3 regions of the Dactylosporangium sp. McL0621 genome follow, and region 3 is predicted to be linked to each of the others. Evidence: riboswitches for the same ligand, from Rfam matches in the RefSeq annotation. Region 3 holds a riboswitch; each other region holds the start of a gene.
What was found. A riboswitch is a leader RNA that binds a small molecule or an ion and turns the genes downstream of it on or off. The one in region 3 is predicted to bind ZMP and ZTP.
Positions count from the first base shown of each region.

Region 1 (4,780 bases), 1.7 Mb from region 3:
TTCCCGGGGATCTGCGGCCTGGCGCCGCCGCGAGTCTCCGGCTTCCCGGGGATCTGCGGCCTGGCGCCGCCGCGAGTCTCCGGTCTCCCGGGGGCCCGCGGTCTCGCGCCGCCGCCGCGCGTCTCCGGACTTCCCGGAGCCGGCGGCATTCCGTTCGCGCGCGCCGCTCGACTTCCGCGGACGCTCGCCTTCCCGCTCTCGCACGACGTCGACCACGGTGGTGGGCTCGGCGAGGACGGCTTCCCCGCACGTGCGCACCGACGCGGTACCCGCACCGAGCTGCGTGAGGAACTCCGCGTGCTCGGCGATCTCGGCCGCCGCGGAGGCGCCCTTCATCGCGAGCAGATGGCCACCGATGGCGGTGAGGGGGAGACACCAGCCGGCGAGCCGGTCGAGCGGAGCGACGGCTCGGGCGGTGACGACGTCGGCGAGCGGGAGCTTGCCGACACACTCCTCGGCGCGGGCGCGGACCACGGTGGTCCGCTCGAGCCCGAGGGCCGTCACCGCTTCGGAAAGGAATGCGGTACGTCGTGCGAGCGGCTCGACCAGGGTGACGGAAAGGTCGGGACGAGCCACTGCCAGCACCATACCGGGCAGACCGGCCCCAGACCCGACGTCGACGACGGAGGCACCCGTCGGAATGAGATCTGCGACCACGGCGCAGTTCAGGAGGTGCCGTTCCCAGATGCGGGGCGCCTCGCGCGGCCCGATGAGCCCGCGCACAACCCCGTCGGTGACGAGCAACTCCGCGAAGCGAATCGCGGCGGGGAGGCGATCGCCGAAGACTTTCTCGGCGGCGGGAAGGATCTCGCTGGGTACTGCACCGTCCATGCGTCAAGCAAACCACGTACGGGGCGGGGGCTTGGGACGCGGGCCGTTTCACGTGAAACGGCCGCGAACGACGGCCGACGTGCGGGCCGGTGTGGGCCGCTCGCGAACGAAAGCGCGAGATCGCGGAGCAGAACGAGGGCCGGCGGAATCTGGATCGCGAGCGGTGGCACGGCCTCCGGAGGCGATCCAAGGGGGCAGCCCCCCAGCGGCACGGCCTCCGGAGGCGATCCAAGGGGGCAGCCCCCCAGCGGTCAGATGGACCCTTAGCAGTGCCGCCACGGGCGGCGGCGACAAGGGCCTTTGGGAACGTCATAGGCAGCGGTGAGCGGGGCTAGGTCCACTCTCGAACACAGGCCAGGGGGCGGCTCAGCGGCCACCCCTCCGGCCCATGTTTCACGTGAAACGGCGCTCCGCGGCTTCGATCGCGTTGCGGAAGAGCATGGCCACCGTCGTTGGGCCGACGCCGCCCACTCGCGGCGTGATGGCGCCCGCCACCGTGTCGCAGGACTCGTCGACGTCGGGGAGGAGACGGCGACCCTCGTACCGCACACCGCCGCCAACCACGACCGCCCCCGGCTTCACGTGCTCCGGCTGGATGATCCCCGGCACGCCGGCGGCGGCGATGAGGATGTCGGCGCGGAGGGTGTACCGGGGCCAGTCCGGCACGCCGGTGTGCACGACGGTCACGGCCGCGTTGGCGGTCGGTCGCTTCTGAGCCAGCAGCATCGCCAGTGGCCGGCCGAGCGTCGCGCCCCGGCCCAGGATGACGACCTCGCGGCCGCTCACCGGAATCTCGTAGTGAGCCAGGAGCGCCTCGATACCGGCGGGCGTGCAGGGGAGCGGACCGGGGATGCCGGCCGCGAGGCGCCCCAGGTTCAGGGGGTGCATGCCGTCGACGTCCTTGTCCGGGTCGACACGCATGAGGGCAGCGTCGTAGTCGAGGTGCTTCGGCGTCGGGTACTGGATCAGGAGCGCATGCACGGCGGGGTCGGCGTTGAAGCGGTCGATCGCGGCGTGGAGGTCGGCCTGGGTCGCGTCGGCCGGGAGGTGCTCGTGGGGAGAATCGAAGCCGAGCTCGGCGGCCTGGCGCTGCTTGATCCGGATGTACCCGGCGCTGGCGTCGTCGTCGCCGACCAGGATCGTGGCGAGTGACGGGATGATGCCCCGCGCGCGGTGGGCGGCGACCCGGGTGGCGACGTCGGCGAGGATGCTCTCGGCCACCGGAGCGCCCGGCAGTAGACGGGCCGGGCCGATGGGCCGAGCCGCCGCAGATCCAGCCGCCGCGCCCGAAGCCGAGCCACCCGCAGCGGAACCGCCCGGCGCAGCCGAGAAAGAAGCGGCGGGCGCGCTCGAAGCGGGACCGCCGGACCCGCTCGACGCAGGAGAAGCCGACGCGCTCGACGCGGGAGAAGCCGACGCGCTCGACGCGGGAGAAGCCGACGCACTCGACGCGGGAGAAGCCGACGCGCTCGACGCGGGAGAAGCCGACGCGCTCGACGCGGGAGAAGCCGACGCACTCGACGCGGGGGTGGCTGATGCCCGAGGTGCGGAAGTGGCCGACGCTTCCGATACAGAGCCCGGGGGAGTCACGGCCGCCGAATCGGGCGAGAGGGAAGAAGGCGAGTTGGGCATACGCTGCTCCTCGTCTGCGTGAGAGCCCAGGCGGTCGACTCCCACGACGAGGCTTCCCGATGGTTGCCCATCCTTGATGCCGCCAGTCGCGTCCCCCAAGTATGCCCCAGCAGACAAAAGCAAACCGCCCCGGTCGCGCGACCGGGGCGGTTCAGGAAACGCAGGCAGAACTAGGCGGTCGGGCGGACCACGATCCGGCGCGCCGGCTCCACGCCCTCCGACTCGCTCTCAACGCCGGGCAGGGCGTTGATGACGTCGTGCACGCACTTGCGCTCGAACGCGCTCATCGGCTCCAGGCGCACGGACTCGCCGTACTCCTTCACCTTCTCCGCCGCGTTCTTCGCGATCGCGCCGAGCTCCTTGCGCCGCAGCGCCCGGTAGCCCCCCACGTCGAGCAGCAGGCGGCTCGGCGAACCCGTCTGCCGGAACACGGCCAGCCGGCTCAGCTCCTGCAGCGCCTCGAGGGTCGCCCCCCGCTGCCCGACGAGAGCCTGCAGCCGCTTGCCCGAGCCGTCCCCGCCCTCCACGACCTCGACGACCGGACGGCCGCTCACGACGAGCTCGTCGATGTCGCCGTCGTAGTCGAGGATGTCGAGCAGGCCCTCGACGTAGTCGGCCGCGATCTCGCTCTCGCGGAACAGGTCCGTACTCGAGCGACCCGAGCCGTTGGCCGCGGCCCCGTCGGCCTCCGCGGACTCGGCCTCCGAGGACTCCTCCTCCTCGTCGAGGTCCTCGTCGTCGTCCTCCAGCTCCGCGTCCGCGGGCTTGGTCGACGACGGCGAGGCTGGCTGGTGCTGATCCAGGTCCTCGGCACCGAGATCACTGGTGGTGTCGGTCACGAAACTCATCTCCGCTTGTTTGGGGCGCCGAAGCGCCGTCACAGGTCGTCGGTGAGGGGTGGGTTGCTACAGGGAGCGCCCCGCGCCGGGCCGACTGAGGGGTGGCCCGGCGGGGTCGCATCAACCCGACTGCCGCTTCGCGGCGCCACCCTTCTTCGGGTTGATCGGCTTGGCACCGGGCTTCGGGGCCCGGGACGGTGCGGCCGCGTCGGGGGCCGTGCCGTTGGCCTTGGCGCCGGTCGCCTTCGCGGCCTTGCCGTTGGTCCGCTGCTGCGCGGCGGCCTCTTCGCGGGCCTTGCTGAACAGCGCGCCGAACCCGCTGGGCTGCTTGGCGTCGGTGGCCTTCTTGGCGCCGCCGCTCTTGTACGGCACGTTGCTGGACGACGCGCTCGCCGGCGGCGGGTACTTGTGCAGCACCCAGTACTGCTGGCCCAGCGTGATGGCGTTGTTCGTGACCCAGTAGATGATGACGCCGATCGGGAAGTACCAACCGGAGGTCAGCGTGAAGAACGGGATGCCGTAGAGCATGAACTTCTGGATCATGCGCTGCTGCGGGTCGGTGTTCCAGCCGGTCTTCTTGATCATCTGACGCTGCGTCAGGTAGGTCGTGGTGATCATCAGCGCGACCAGGATGGCGGCGACGATCTTGACCGTGGTCGAGTTCGCCTCGATCTGCAGCAGGTCGGCCGCGCTGCTGCTGAACTTGGCGACGATCGGGGCGTCGAAGAGGCGGGCGTCGACGGCGCTGAGGAACTCCGACTTGGTCCAGCCGTAGAGCTCCATCTGGTGGTCCGACGTGCCGGGCTTGAGGTGGCGCAGCACATGCAGGAGGCCGATGAACACCGGGATCTGCAGGAACATCGGAAGGCAGCCCATGAGCGGGTTGACCTTCTCCTCCTGGTAGAGCTTCATGACCTCCTTCTGGAGGGTCTCCCGGTCACCCTTGTGCTTCTCCTGCAGCTCCTTCATCTTCGGCTGGATCGCCTGCATCGCGCGCTGCGACTTGATCTGCTTGACGAAGATCGGGAACAGCACGACCCGGACCGTGATCACCAGGAAGACGATCGCGAGGACCCATTGCCAGTTGGAGCCCAGCACCCGGTGATCCGGCATGATCGAGTCCCAGACGGTGTGCCAGAACAGCATCACCTTCGAGATCAGCCAGTAGATCCCGCCCATCAGCTTGCTAATCACGACACTGCTCCAGTCACGTCGACTCGGGCTCGGGCGAGTGTCCCCGGCGCGGAGGCACCGGGTCGAACCCACCGGGGTGGAATGGGTGGCACCGCAGCAGCCGCCAGATCGCGAGGCCGATTCCCTTGACCGCGCCGTGCGTGCCGACCGCCTCCAGGGCATAAGCGCTGCACGACGGGTAGAACCGACAACGCGCCGGCAACGCCGGGCTTATCCAACGACGGTACGCGACGATGGGGGCTGCCACGATCCGGGATCCGGCGTTCATCGACGGACACCTCGGT
Region 1 is NZ_CP188259.1:12,697,730-12,702,509, forward strand. Features, by position in the region: partial or broken gene rsmG (16S rRNA (guanine(527)-N(7))-methyltransferase RsmG) at 151-831, opposite strand; gene ACPPVO_RS60305 (bifunctional 5,10-methylenetetrahydrofolate dehydrogenase/5,10-methenyltetrahydrofolate cyclohydrolase) at 1,225-2,085, opposite strand; gene ACPPVO_RS60310 (hypothetical protein) at 2,084-2,485, shown strand; ZMP/ZTP riboswitch at 2,481-2,563, opposite strand; gene ACPPVO_RS60315 (protein jag) at 2,634-3,311, opposite strand; gene yidC (membrane protein insertase YidC) at 3,423-4,481, opposite strand; partial or broken gene yidD (membrane protein insertion efficiency factor YidD) at 4,493-4,764, opposite strand; gene rnpA (ribonuclease P protein component) at 4,761-4,780, opposite strand, start outside.
Region 1: it holds a riboswitch for ZMP and ZTP, as region 3 does, so the genes downstream of both, ACPPVO_RS60305 (bifunctional 5,10-methylenetetrahydrofolate dehydrogenase/5,10-methenyltetrahydrofolate cyclohydrolase) here and glyA (serine hydroxymethyltransferase) in region 3, are expected to answer to the same signal.

Region 2 (4,780 bases), 6.2 Mb from region 3:
GCGTCGGTGACCGGCTTGTACTTCACGTCGCGGCGGTGGTACAGCCGGGCGAGCGACTGCGGCACCACGAGCAGCCCGGCCTCGGCCGCGACCCACTCGACCGCCGCCGCCGTCGTCTCCGGCCGCTCCACCCCGCGGTCCGGCGGCGGCGACGCCCACGCCAGCACGTCGTCGAGCGGGTGCAGCAGCGGCTCGCCGAGCTCGTACAGCTCGGCCAGGGTCAGCTCGTCGGCGGCGTGCAGGGCGTGGTCGCGGTGGGCGAGCACGACGCTCTGCTCGGTGTACAACGGAATCGCGTGGTTGCGGCCCTTGTCGACCGGCAGCCGCAGCAGCGCGGCGTGGCCGGTTTCGGCGAGCCGCTCCTGCGCCTCGGCGGCCTCGACGGGGACGAGCTCGAGCGGCGTCTCCGGCCGCCGCTGGGCCCAGGTGTCCCGCCAGCGGTCGATGACGACGCCGGGCACCACGAGCAGGCGAAAGGTCACGGGCGTTCACGCTACCCTTGCGCGGTGAGCAAGCCGAGACAGACCCAGACCATGAAGCCCGCGACCGCCGCGCAGAAGCTCGACGTGTACCTGCCGGCGACCCCGCAGGAGTTCCAGGAGGGCCTGGTGTCCCGCGACGAGCTCGACGAGCTGCAGCGCAACCCGCCGCCGTGGCTGGTCGAGCTGCGCCGCGAGGGCCCGCACCCGCGCAGCGTGATCGCCGCGCGGCTGCGGGTGTCCAACAGCGGCCTGGCCCGCGGCGGGGTGACCGAGGCGCTGACCACGGCCGAGATCGCCGAGCTCAACGCGGCCCCGCCGGAGTGGCTGGTCCGCGAGCGCGAGTCGTACGCCGAGGTCCGCCGCGAGCAGCGCCGCCTGTCCGAGCGCGGGGACCGGTAGGCCGGGCGGCCCACCGGTCCCCGCCCGCCGGCATCAGCACCAGGGCGCGGTCAGCTCGCCGCTCGTGCTGCTGACGAGGCCGGTGCCCGGACCCGGGCCCGGCTCGCCGGCGGCACGCACACGTGGTCCGACGGCCGCGACTCGCGCCACACGAAGCCCGACGCGCAGGTGTCCGGCCCCCAGGCCCCGCCGCCCGGCTGCCGGCGGGACGGGCCGAGCGCGTTCTCGCCCTGGGTGGTCGTGCGCTGCGAGGGCAGGACGCACACGTAGTCGCCGGGCACCGCCTCCCGCCACACGTACCCGCTCTTGCAGGTGTACGGCCCGTACGGCAGGTCGGCCGCGGCCGGCGCGGCATCGACCGCCAGCCCGCCGCCGATCAGCGCGAGTGCGGCCACCAGTCCTCGAAGTACCCGTCGCATGTCGTGCTCCTTCTTTCCACGTTCGACCTTTCGAGTGACGGAGCGACTACGCACGGTCTCGATACGGGAGCTGTCGGCGGCCCGACACCCCTCCGCTAGGCTGGGCGCGCGGCCGGGACTGGCGAGGGTGGGGCACCACCGGGGACCGGGCGCGCCGACGTCGGCCGCCGACCGCCTGGGCATCCGCGACGCGAACCGTCGCCGCCCTGGAGGCCCGCGTGCACCTGCGTTACGGCATGAACCCCCAGCAGATCCCCGCCGCCGTCACCGCCCTGCACGCGCCGCCGTTCACGGTCGTGCACGGGCGGCCGTCGTACCTGAACCTGCTCGACGCCGTCACCGCCTGGCCGCTGGTGCGGGAGCTCGCGGCCGGCGGTACCGTCGCCGCCGCTTCCTTCAAGCACGTCTCACCGGCCGGGGCCGCCCTCGCCGGCCCGCTCGACCCGGTGACTGCCGCGCTGTTCGGCGTCGACCCGGCCGCCGACGCGGTGACCCGCGCCTACGCCCGGGCCCGCGACACCGACCCGAAGAGCTCCTACGGCGACGTCGTTGCGGTCTCCGCCCCGGTCACCGCCGGCCTCGCCGCACTGCTGCGCACCGTGGTCAGCGACGGCATCATCGCCCCCGGCTACGAGCCCGGCGCCGTGGCCGTGCTGGCCGCGAAGAAGCGCGGAACCTACCTGGTGCTCGAGGCCGACCCGGCGTTCGTGCCGCCGCCGGAGGAGGTGCGCGAGCTCTACGGCCTGCGCTTCGTCCAGCGCCGCGACGACGCCCCGCTGCCCGGGGGCCTCACCCCGGACCTGCGCCTGGCGTTGGCCACGGCCCGCTACACCCAGTCGAACGCTGTCGTCCTGGCCCGCGGCGGCGCGACCCTGGGCGTGGCCGCGGGCCAGCAGTCGAGGGTCGACGGCATCCGCCTGGCCGGCGCGAAGGCCGAGCTGTGGCACCGCCGCCGCTTCGCCCCGGTCGAGCCGCTGCCGTCGGCTCAGGAGCGCGTCACCGCCCACCTGGCTCGTGCGGCCACACTGGATCCGCCGGTACCCCTGCAGGACGTCAGCCTCGCCTCGGACGGCGCCCTGCCGTTCGAGGACAACATCACCGAGGCGGCCCGCTACGGCGTGCGCCACATCGCCGAGCCCGGCGGCGCCGCCCGCTCAGCGCAGATCGCCGCGGCCGCCGAGCGCCATGGCATCACCGTGACCCACACCGCCCTGCGCCTGTTCCGCCACTGAGGTTCAGCACCCCGGGTAGAACATGGACAGTACGGACAACAGGGCGAGTACCGCCCAGCCCGCGCGCAGCGCCGCCCAGTACCCCGGCGGCGGCTTGGCCAGCCACGACAGCCCGAACGCGGCGCCGAGCAGCACGAGCTGGGCGATGCCGTACGTGAGAATCAGCGCGGTGAGCAGCTCGAACCGCCCGCTGGGGTCGAGCGACGACCCACACCCCAGCCCGTCACCGTGCGAGCGCATGACAACGAACGCCGCGGCGTCGGCGAGCCCGTTACCGACAATGGCGACCGCGACGCCGAGCAGCGACTGGAGGAAGCGAGGCGACATCGCCGCCGATCTTAGGCCGTCCCGCCCCGGCTCCGGCACCGGCCTCTTCCGGCAACCTGGCCGTCCGATCGGCCGGACCTGGCCCCACGCGACGACGGCCCTTCCGAACGCGCCCGCATCCGCTTCGAGCGCCGACGCCGACGGGGCCAAATCCCACCCCGGACCGCGGCCTGACCCACACCGGTCGACGTTCGTGATTGTTCGCGACCGCGAGCAGGGCCGCCTCGCGGATGGCAGGGGCTGGAGCAATTGGCGTATCGGATGGCGCTGCTCGTCCGATGTGCCAGCCCTGCGTTGTCCCTTCGGCCATTCCCGTCTTGTGTGTACCGGTCGTCGGCATGTGACATTGATGGTGTGGGGTTGCCTGGGGGCAACGCGGTTACGCGTTCGTGCGTACATTCTCCGGCATGTCGTTACGGTTTCCGGTGTCCAGGCTGGCCGCGGCCACGTTGCTCGTCGCCTGTGGCGTGCTGGCGCTCGGGTTGGGGGGCGCGTCGGCTCAGTCCGAGGATGACGGGGGCGGATACGCTCAGGCCGGCATGCCGCCGGGTGTGCACGCGAACGTCGTCGCCGGCGTGGCCGCAGGCACGCTGCCGGCGGGCTTCTCGCAGCCGGGTGTCGATGTGTCCAGCCATGACCATTCCGTGCATCAGATCGACTGGCCGGGCGTGGCCGCAAGCGGCGTCCGGTTCGCCTACGTCAAGGCGACCGAGGGCACGTATTACACGAATCCGTACTTCCACGCCGACAACGCCTCCGCGAAGGGCGCCGGCATCCTCACCGGCGCCTACGCGTTCGCCCGCCCGGATCTGGGCGATCCGGTGGGGCAGGCGAACTACTTCCTGGACCGCGCGGAGTGGGGCAACAACTCCCAGACGCTGGTGCCGTTCCTGGACCTGGAGTGGCCGTACTCCTCGCTGAAACTCCCGGCCTGCTGGAACCTGACGCCGGAGGCGATGGTCGCGTGGATCCACGGCTTCGTGGACCGGGTGAAGGCCCGCATCGGCCGGGACATGATGATCTACACGAACCCGAACTGGTGGAACCCGTGCACGAACAGCTCCACCGAGTTCGGCGCCAATCCGCTGGACGTGGCCGACTTCGGCTCCACGACGGGGCCGCGGGTGATTCCCAGCGGCTGGTCGACGTACGCGATCTGGCAGTACGCGGGCGGGAACAACTCCGCCGGCACCTATGACCGCAATGTGTTCAACGGCGACTATGCGGCCCTGACCCGGCTGGCGGGGGACGTCCCGGCCGACGATCCGCCGGTGGAGCTGCGGGCGAACGCGAACGGCCGGTACGTCAGCACCGATCTCACCAGTTCGGCCACGCTGGCCGCCGGCCGCGACGCGATCGGGCTCTGGGAACGGTACGACGTCCTGAACGCCGGCAACGGTGACATCGCGCTGCGCTCGCGCGCCAACGGGTTGTACGTGACCGCGGACCTCACCAACGGCGGGCGCCTGGTGGCCAACCGCAGCGCGGTCGGGGCGTGGGAGCGGTTCACGCCGGGTGACAACACCGACGGCACGATCAGCCTGTTCGCGGGGGCCAACGGCCGGTACGTGACCGCCGACATGAACAACGGCGGCCGGCTGGTGGCCAACCGGGCCGCGGTCGGGGCCTGGGAGAAGTTCACCAAGGTTCCGCTGCCGGCGCTGCTGTCCCTGCGCGCGAACGTCAACGGCAGGATCGTGACCGCGGACCTGAACAACAAGGCCACGCTGACCGCGAACCGGGACGTGGTCGGGGCCTGGGAGCAGTACGACGTCATCGACCTCGGCGGCGGCGACGTGGCGCTGCGCGCGCACGCCAACTCGGCGTACGTGACGGCCGACCTGACCAAGGACGGCCTGCTGGTCGCCAACCGCGCCGTGGTCGGCGCCTGGGAGCGGTTCACACTGGTCACCAACCCCGA
Region 2 is NZ_CP188259.1:8,206,185-8,210,964, reverse strand. Features, by position in the region: gene ACPPVO_RS38840 (LysR family transcriptional regulator substrate-binding protein) at 1-482, opposite strand, end outside; gene ACPPVO_RS38835 (DUF5997 family protein) at 507-881, shown strand; gene ACPPVO_RS38830 (hypothetical protein) at 932-1,300, opposite strand; ZMP/ZTP riboswitch at 1,405-1,488, shown strand; gene ACPPVO_RS38825 (hypothetical protein) at 1,519-2,532, shown strand; gene ACPPVO_RS38820 (hypothetical protein) at 2,536-2,859, opposite strand; gene ACPPVO_RS38815 (GH25 family lysozyme) at 3,267-4,780, shown strand, end outside.
Region 2: it holds a riboswitch for ZMP and ZTP, as region 3 does, so the genes downstream of both, ACPPVO_RS38825 (hypothetical protein) here and glyA (serine hydroxymethyltransferase) in region 3, are expected to answer to the same signal.

Region 3 (4,780 bases):
AGCGACCTCGACGACATGAGCCCACTTTGGCGCATCTCACGGCCTGAGTCAACCTATCCCAAGATACGGAACGTGTCAGACTCGCAGGTATGCCCGAGCTGCGGTCCAAGACCTCCACTTCTGGTCGCAACATGGCCGGCGCACGCGCCCTCTGGCGCGCCACCGGCATGACCGACTCCGACTTCGGCAAGCCGATTGTCGCCATCGCCAACAGTTTCACGCAGTTCGTGCCGGGCCACGTCCACCTCCGCAACCTCGGCATCATCGTTGCCGACGCGGTTGCCGAGGCCGGTGGGGTCGCCAAGGAGTTCAACACCATCGCCGTCGACGACGGCATCGCAATGGGCCACGGCGGGATGCTGTACTCGCTGCCCAGCCGCGAGCTCATCGCCGACGCCGTCGAGTACATGGTGCAGGCCCACTGCGCCGACGCCCTCGTGTGCATCTCCAACTGCGACAAAATCACGCCCGGCATGCTGCTCGCCGCCCTCCGCCTCAACATCCCCACCGTCTTCGTCTCCGGCGGCCCCATGGAAGCCGGCAAGACCATCGCCATCGAGGGAGTCGTCCACGAGAAGGACGCCAAGCTCGACCTCATCGACGCGATGATCGCCTCCGCCAACGAGTCCGTCACGGACGAGCAGCTCGGCCAGATCGAGCGCTCCGCCTGCCCGACGTGCGGCTCGTGCTCCGGCATGTTCACCGCCAACTCCATGAACTGCCTGACCGAGGCGATCGGCCTGGCGCTGCCGGGCAACGGCTCGACGCTCGCCACGCACGCCGCCCGCAAGGCGCTGTTCGAAAAGGCCGGTTCGCTGATCGTCGATCTCTGCCGGCGGTACTACGACCAGGACGACGCCTCCGTGCTGCCCCGCGCGATCGCGTCCCGGCCGGCCTTCTTCAACGCGGTCGCGCTGGACGTCGCGATGGGCGGCTCCACCAACACCGTGCTGCACCTGCTGGCCGCCGCCCGCGAGGCCGAGCTGGACTTCTCGGTCGCCGACATCGACGCCGTCTCGCGCCGGGTGCCGTGCCTGGCCAAGGTCGCGCCGAACACGCAGAAATACCACATGGAGGACGTGCACCGCGCCGGCGGCATCCCGGCGATCATGGGCGAGCTGTCGCGCGGTGGCCTGCTGGACGAGTCGGTCTGGTCGGTGCACTCCCCGACGTTCCGGGAGTGGGTCGACGAGTGGGACATCCGTAGCGGGAAGGCGTCGCAGCAGGCGCTCGAGCTGTTCCACGCCGCGCCGGGAGGCGTCCGTACCACCGAGCCGTTCTCGACCGAGAACCGGTGGAGCACGCTCGACACCGACGGCGCCGACGGGTGCATCCGCAGCGTCGAGCACGCGTACACGAAGGACGGCGGCCTCGCGATCCTCTTCGGCAACCTCGCGCCCGAGGGCTGCGTGGTCAAGACGGCCGGCGTGCCCGAGGAGAACCTGACCTTCTCCGGCCGCGCGAAGGTCTTCGAGTCGCAGGAGGCCGCGGTCGACGGCATCCTCGCCAAGCAGATCGTCGCGGGCGACGTCGTCGTGATCCGGTACGAGGGCCCCAAGGGCGGCCCGGGGATGCAGGAGATGCTGTACCCCACCAGCTTCCTCAAGGGCCGCGGCCTGGGCCGCGCCTGCGCGCTGATCACGGACGGGCGCTTCTCCGGCGGTACCTCGGGCCTGTCGATCGGCCACATCAGCCCCGAGGCGGCCGGCGGCGGGCTCATCGCGCTCGTCGAGGACGGCGACCGCATCGACATCGATATCCCGGCCCGCTCCATCCAGCTCGTCGTCTCCGACGAGGCGCTGGCCGCGCGGAAGATCGCGCAGGAGAAGCGGGAGCGGCCGTACACCCCGCTCGACCGCGAGCGGCCGGTGTCGGCGGCGCTGCGGGCGTACGCATCGATGGCCACCTCGGCGAGTGACGGCGCTTACCGCAAGGTTCCGTAAATTGCACTATGATGTGCGTCAGTCACCGCGACTGGCGCACATCAAGGTGGAACCGACCACCGGGGAGCTTCCGATCGCGGGCACCGCGCGCCTGGGTGCCCCGTCGCATCAGGAGGCTGTGCATGCACGACTCTCAGGTGTTCGACCTGATCCGCGCCGAGACCCAGCGCCAGCACGACACCCTGCGGATGATCGCATCGGAGAACTACGTCTCCCGGGCCGTCCTCGAGGCGACCGGCTCCGTGCTGACCAACAAGTACTCCGAGGGCTACCCCGGCAAGCGGTACTACGAGGGCCAGCGCTTCATCGACCCCATCGAGGAGCTGGCGATCGAGCGCGCGAAGTCGCTGTTCGGCGTCGAGCACGCCAACGTCCAGCCGTACTCGGGCTCGCCCGCGAACCTCGCCGTGTACCTGGCCCTGGCCAAGCCCGGCGACACCGTCATGGGCATGGCGCTGCCGATGGGCGGGCACCTCACGCACGGCTGGCCGGTCTCGGCGACGGGCGCGTGGTTCAAGCCGGTGCAGTACACCGTCCGCCGCGACACCGGCCGCGTCGACTTCGACGAGGTCCGCGACCTGGCCCTGCGCTCCCGCCCCCGCCTGATCTTCGCCGGCGGCACGGCCATCCCGCGCACGATCGACTTCCCGCGCTTCGCCGAGATCGCCCGCGAGGTCGACGCGGTGCTGGTCGCCGACATCGCGCACATCGCCGGCCTCATCGCGGGCGGCGCGCACCCGTCCCCGGTCGGCCACGCCGGCATCATCTCGACCACGACGCACAAGACCCTCCGCGGCCCGCGCGGCGCGATGCTCATGTGCGACGCCGAGCACGCCAAGGCGATCGACAAGGCCGTGTTCCCGGGCCTGCAGGGCGGCCCGCACAACCACACCACCGCGGCGATCGCGGTCGCACTGGGCGAGGCGGCGCTTCCTTCCTTCCGGGTGTACGCCGAGCAGGTCGTCGCCAACGCCCGCGCCCTGGCCACAGCCCTCATCGAGCGCGGCTTCGACCTGGTGTCGGGCGGCACCGACAACCACCTGATCCTGCTCGACCTCACCGGCAAGGGCATCGGCGGCAAGCCGGTCGCGAAGGCCCTGGACCGCGCGGGCATCGAGACGAACTACAACACCGTGCCGTACGACACGCGCAAGCCCTTCGACCCTTCGGGCGTCCGCCTGGGCACGCCGGCCCTGACGACCCGCGGCCTGACCGAGGCCCAGATGCCCCAGGTGGCCAACTGGATCTCGCGCGCCGTGGACGCCGCCCTGAAGTCGGACGACGAGGCCCTGGACACCATCGCGGGCGAGGTGCGGGACCTGCTGTCGGCGTACCCGATCTGAGCCCTCGAGGGCGTCCGCCGTTCCCGGCGGGCGCCCTCGCTCAGTTCACTTCCGGCGCCCGAACCGCCGGGTCTTCTCCTTGGGCTCCTCATCGAGGTTGAGCTCGAGCGGCGCGAGGTCCTCGAACGCGGAGAGCTCACGCTTGCGCTGCTCAGGGATGCGCTCCCCGTCTCCGCGGGCCGCCTCGTTCCGCGGCGCGGGCGCCTGTGCCGCCCCGCCACGGGGGGCCTGCGCCGGCGCGCTGCGGGGGGCCTGCGCCGGCTCTTCGCTTCGGGGGGCCCCACGATCCCAGCGACTGGTCGCCTCGGTCGCCCACTCGTTGCCGTGCTCCTCGACGCCACGGGCGCCCTGGTCCTTGTCCTTGTCTTTGTTCCGCCCCCACCGAGACTTCTTGACCTTCTCGGAGCCTTCGGCAACGGCCGCGGGCCCAGCCGCCGCGGGAGCGTCCCACCACGCCTCTTCGGACGCGGGCTTGTCCGCCCGCCCACCGGCGGCCGCACCGTTCGCGGCGTCGGGCTCGTTCCCCCACCCCGCTGACGGCCGCGGCGGGTCCGCCCAGCCTGCGGCCGATCCGTTCGCGGCCGCGGGCCTGTCCGTCCGCCCTGCAGCCGGTCCACTCACGGCCTCGGGCTTCTCGCCCCAGCCCGCCTCGGGCTTCTCGCCCCAGCCCGCCTCGGGCTTCTCGCCCCACCCCGCCGCGGGTTGGGGGCTGTCGCCCCACCCGGCAGCGGGCTTCGGCTCATCCGCCCACCTTGCGGCGGGTCCGTTCGCGTCACGCCCTCCATCGGCATGCGCGCCGACGCCCTCGCTCTGGGCCTCCCAAGCCCCGGCGCCCCGCCCACCACGGCCGGCGCCCTCGGACCTGGTCTCCCACGCATCGGTGGTACGCCCATCCCGGCCAAACCCCTGCGGCCCACGACCGTCCGCCTGGGCTTCCCACGCCTCGGCAGCACGCCCACCGCGGTCCAAGGCCTCAGGCTGCGGGCTTCCGACGCCCTGACCCCCGCCGGACCAGCCCGCGGTCCCATCGTCATCACCCTCAGCCGCCGACTGCGACCGATCCCGCCGCCGAATCGACCGCGAGGCCGCATCGGAGTCCCAGGTCCGCCGCAGGTCCAGGGGCTTGGCCTCGAGCTCAGGGGTGTCCCCGTTGAACAGACTGCCGGCAAAGGCCGCCCGCTCCGGACGCCGCCGCCGATCCCCAGGCGCGCCCTGTTCCGAGCCCCGCCCATCCCGAGCCACGTCGTCAACGGCCTCACCCGCAGACCGCCACTCCACCGACGGCCGCTCAGCCGCGGAGGGCTCGGGCGCAGTACGCCACTCAACGGAGGGCCGCCCGTCATTCCGCGCGGGCGCCGCCGGCTCCGACTGCCAATCACTTGGAGCCCGCTCGCCCCCGGACCGCCACTCAACCGACGGCCGCTCGGAGGCCGCCTGCCGCTCAACCGACGGCCGCTCAGGCGCTGTCTGCCACTCGACGTTCGGCCGCTCGGA
Region 3 is NZ_CP188259.1:1,680,582-1,685,361, reverse strand. Features, by position in the region: gene ilvD (dihydroxy-acid dehydratase) at 90-1,943, shown strand; ZMP/ZTP riboswitch at 1,961-2,047, shown strand; gene glyA (serine hydroxymethyltransferase) at 2,066-3,286, shown strand; gene ACPPVO_RS07655 (hypothetical protein) at 3,332-4,780, opposite strand, start outside.